Regions from separate parts of the Pauljensenia sp. 20925_1_34 genome, predicted to be linked through region 1. Evidence: riboswitches for the same ligand, from Rfam matches in the RefSeq annotation. Region 1 holds a riboswitch; the other holds the start of a gene.

Region 1 (2,184 bases):
TCGGCGCTGTTCGCGGTGCCGGGTTTCTTGCTGACGTCGTGGTTCCTGTCGGGGGCTTCGGGCTCCCATTCGCAGTGGTGGACGGGAACGCTGGGCGCGATTTTGATTCCGCTGATCGGGTCGATCTGGTTTGCGGCGTCGAGCTATGTGCGTGATTCCGAGGCTCCGTCGATGCAGCACTGGATTTCGGGCGGCTTCAAGATGGGCGGCTTGATGAGTCTGGTGACCGTGGTGGCCTCGGCGGTCGCGGCGCTGGTGGCGCTCGTGGCCGGGTGGGGTCGGGCGAGCGGTATCCATGAGCTGCTGGGTGCTTCGTCGATGATGGATACGATCTTTATCGTGGGCGGGCAGGTGCTGTTCGCGCCCACGATGATGGCGTGGGCGGCGGCCTGGTGGTCGGGCGCGGGTTTCATGACGGCGACGGATTCGCTTCATTCGCCGACGGTTGTGGGGACGGGCCCGATTCCGCCGATTCCGCTGCTGGGGACGGTCCCGGAGACGGCGCCCGGCAACTGGGTGGTTCTTGTGCCGGTCGTGTTGGGTATCGCTTGTGGCGTTGCTTCGGCGCGCTTGTATCGGCGTTCTCACCTGTTGCACCAGAGCGCTCAGGGGGTGCTGGCCTCGGTCGTGTTTGTGGTGATCATGGGCGTGTGGATGTGGAGCGCGACGGTGAGCATGGGGTCGGTGCGTTTGTCGTTCATGGGGCCGCTGGTGGGCTGGTCGACGTTGTTCTTGTTCCTGGAGATTGCGCTGCCGGCGATGCTGGTGGCGTTGGCGACGCATCCGACGACGCTGGCGCTCGTCGGCCAGGGCGCGGGGCGCGTGCGCTCTGAGGGTGAGGCTCTGCGCCGCCGCCGCGCCGAGCGTGCGTCGCGTGAGGCTGCCACGGCCTCGTTGATCAGCGAGAAGGAGGGGGCCGGTTCCTCTCCTCAGCGGGACGAGGCGTGGGCCGAGCCGGGTGAGAAAGCGGAGTCGGAGAGCGCGGAGCCGGAGGGCACGGACGAGGCCTGGGCTGAGCCTGCCGACAAGGATGACGAGGGTGACGCGGATGACCCCGAGGCGAAGGGGACGAAGGGTGAGGGCCTGAACTAGACTGGGAGGTGCCGCGACTGGCGAGGGTGGATTACCACCGGGGAGCGGCTGCATGTCCCGCGAGGCGTCGCCCGCCTGGGCGCCTGGGTTTGGCTCTCAACCTGGAGGAACTATGTCCGTCTCCTTGGACAACCTGGAACCCATCGACGTGCGCCCGATTAAGCGGGCCCTGATTTCTGTGTATGACAAGACGGGCTTGGAGGACCTGGCGCGCGCGCTGGGCGAGGCCGGCGTGGAGATTGTGTCCACGGGCTCGACGGCCGCGCGCATTGCGGCGACCGGCGTGGCCGTCACCCCGGTCGATGATGTGACGGGTTTCCCGGAGGTGCTTGAGGGGCGCGTCAAGACCCTGCACCCCTTCATTCACTCCGGCATCCTGGCCGATCAGCGTAAGGCCGCGCATCGCGAGCAGATCGCCCAGCTGGGGATCCAGGCGTTTGACCTGGTCGTGTGCAACCTGTACCCGTTCCAGGACACGGTCGCTTCGGGCGCCTCTTTCGACGAGTGTGTCGAGCAGATCGACATCGGCGGGCCTTCGATGGTGCGCGCGGCGGCGAAGAATCACCCGTCGGTCGCGGTCGTGACCTCACCGGAGCGTTACGCGGATGTGGTGCAGGCCGTGGCGGGGGAGGGCTTTACCCTCGAGCAGCGCCGCGCGCTGGCCGCCGAGGCGTTTGCCCACACGGCGACCTACGATCTGGCGATCGCCGGCTGGCTGGCTGACGAGCTTGAGTTGGAGGATGTGCGCGAGACCCTCGATGAGGCTGCTGAGACCCACCTGGATGCGTCTGACGCGGCGTTCCTGGCCTCGCTGGGCTACGAGGTCGGCGAGGACTGCGTGGTGGAGGCCCCCGAGGTGGAGGGGCAGGCCTCGGGCATGCCCGTGTTCGTCGCCGACGCCTTTGAGCGCGTGGAGTCGCTGCGCTACGGCGAGAATCCGCACCAGGGCGCGGCCGTGTACCGGGAGATCGACGAGTCCTTCGAGGACGAGGAGGTCGACGACGAGGCCTTGGCCCCGGGTATCGCGAACGCTCGCCAGCTGCATGGCAAGGCCATGAGCTACAACAACTACACGGACGGCGATGCGGCCCT
Region 2 (2,184 bases), on a different contig from region 1:
TCTTGACGCGGGCGCGCAGCGCGTCCACCTCAACGTTTGCGCCGGAAGCTCCCTGAGCCAGGGTCGTGCCGATGATGTCGGCGACCTCGGCGAAGTCCTCGGCGTCGAAGCCGCGCGAGGCCAGGGCGGGGGTGCCGATACGCAGGCCGGAGGTGACGGCCGGCGGACGCGGGTCGAAGGGGACCGCGTTGCGGTTAACGGTGATGCCCACCTCGTGCAGCAGGTCCTCGGCCTGCTGGCCGTTGAGCTCGGAATCAACCAGGTCAACCAGGACCAGGTGCACGTCCGTGCCGCCCGTGACCAGCTTGATGCCGGCGTTCTTGGCGTCGTCTGCGCCCAGGCGCTCGGCCAGAATCTGCGCGCCTTCGATCGTGCGGCGCTGACGATCCTTGAACTCCTCGGTCTGCGCGACCTTCATGGCGATGGCCTTGGCGGCAATCGCGTGCATGAGGGGGCCGCCCTGCTGGCCGGGGAACACGGCGGTGTTGAGCTTCTTGCCCCACTGCTCGCCGCGCGAGGAGATGATCATGCCGGAACGAGGCCCGCCGAGGGTCTTGTGGACCGTCGTCGTCACGACGTCGGCGTGGGGGACCGGGTTGGGATGCAGGCCGGCAGCCACGAGGCCCGCGAAGTGGGCCATGTCCACCCACAGGGCGGCACCAACCTCGTCCGCAATGTCGCGGAAGGCCTGGAAGTCGAGGTGACGCGGGTAGGCGGACCAACCGGCGATGATGACCCGGGGACGCTCGGCCAGGGCGGCCTCGCGAACCTTCTCGGGCTCGATGCGCATGGTCTCGCGATCGACCTCGTAGGCGACGGCCTTGTAGTTCTTGCCCGAGAAGTTCAGACGCATGCCGTGGGTGAGGTGACCGCCGTGAGCCAGCGACAGGCCCAGGATCGTGTCACCGACGTTCGCCATGGCCATGAGGGCAGCGGCGTTTGCCTGCGCACCAGCGTGGGGCTGAACGTTGACGTAGTCGCCGCCGAAGACCTGCTTCGCGCGCTCGATCGCGAGCGATTCGGCAACATCGACAAACTCGCAGCCACCGTAGTAGCGGCGGCCGGGGTAGCCCTCCGCGTACTTGTTCGTCAGAACGGAGCCCTGCGCCTGAAGCACAGCGCGCGGAACGAAATTCTCCGATGCAATCATCTCGAGGGTCTCGCGCTGGCGCCCCAGCTCGGCGTCCAGCACTGCCTGGATTTCGGGGTCCAGCTGCGCCAGTGTCATGTCGTTGAGGGAGTCCATGTGGTTCTCCTGTTGATCATTCGAATGTGATGTCCGCAACTTCAAGCCCAGGCGGGCGGCTCTCGATGCAGGCGCGCCGCTCCCCGGTGGTTCCCCACCTAATTCGCCAGTCACGACGCATGTACAAGTCTATCGTCCCACGATGACCTGCGCATTCTTCCAAGGTGTCAGACGACTACCACATGGTCACCCAGTCTGACAGGTCGAGCCGGACAAGATCACCGGTGCATGAAATCACAGCCCAATTTCCCTTGTACTTAACCCTTTGGTTAGCAAATAAGTTAACCGTATGGATAGACTAGGGTTAACACCTAACGGTGACTGAGGCGCTCACGGGATATTTACCCAGTAAATGTCCTGAAGTTCGGGGGATTCACTCCTCTAACCGACCTACAGTATTTGAGTTTGAAGAAGTAGAAGGAAGACGCACAGATGACAACATTGACGAAGCCAACTGCACGCGCCGCATCGACGGCTCTCGCGTTCGAGCATGCGTCGAATTTCGCCGCGTCCGCCGACAACGCAATCAAGCGCATGTGCGACATTATCGCCTCGCTCATTGGCATTATCCTGCTGACGCCGGTGTGGATCATCGTCGCCGCAGCAGTGCGCCTGAACGATGGTGGCCCCGCTTTCTTCACCCAGGAGCGCGTGGGCCTCGATGGCACGACTTTTACCATGTTTAAGTTCCGCACGATGCGTGTTGACGCCGAGGCCATGAAGGATTCTCTGGCCGAGGCCAACGAGGCCGATGCCAGCGCCGGCAACTCGATCATGTTCAAGATGGCAAACGACCCGCGTATTACGCGTATCGGCTCCTTCCTGCGCAAGACGTCCATTGACGAGCTGCCCCAGCTCTTCAACGTTCTGCGCGGTGATATGTCTCTCGTCGGCCCGCGCCCCCCGCTCCCCAGCGAGGTCGCGCAGTACGAGCCGCG

Evidence for each region. Region 1 has a riboswitch for ZMP and ZTP ahead of purH (bifunctional phosphoribosylaminoimidazolecarboxamide formyltransferase/IMP cyclohydrolase). Riboswitches for the same ligand answer to the same signal wherever they lie in the genome.
Region 2: it holds a riboswitch for ZMP and ZTP, as region 1 does, so the genes downstream of both, glyA (serine hydroxymethyltransferase) here and purH (bifunctional phosphoribosylaminoimidazolecarboxamide formyltransferase/IMP cyclohydrolase) in region 1, are expected to answer to the same signal.

What each region holds. Positions count from the first base shown of each region.
Region 1 covers NZ_JAPWAG010000035.1:14,925-17,108, reverse strand. Annotated here, with positions in the region: gene O3669_RS09995 (DUF6350 family protein) at 1-1,092, shown strand, start outside; ZMP/ZTP riboswitch at 1,096-1,180, shown strand; gene purH (bifunctional phosphoribosylaminoimidazolecarboxamide formyltransferase/IMP cyclohydrolase) at 1,205-2,184, shown strand, end outside.
Region 2 covers NZ_JAPWAG010000002.1:50,818-53,001, forward strand. Annotated here, with positions in the region: gene glyA (serine hydroxymethyltransferase) at 1-1,246, opposite strand, end outside; ZMP/ZTP riboswitch at 1,285-1,370, opposite strand; gene O3669_RS01225 (sugar transferase) at 1,679-2,184, shown strand, end outside.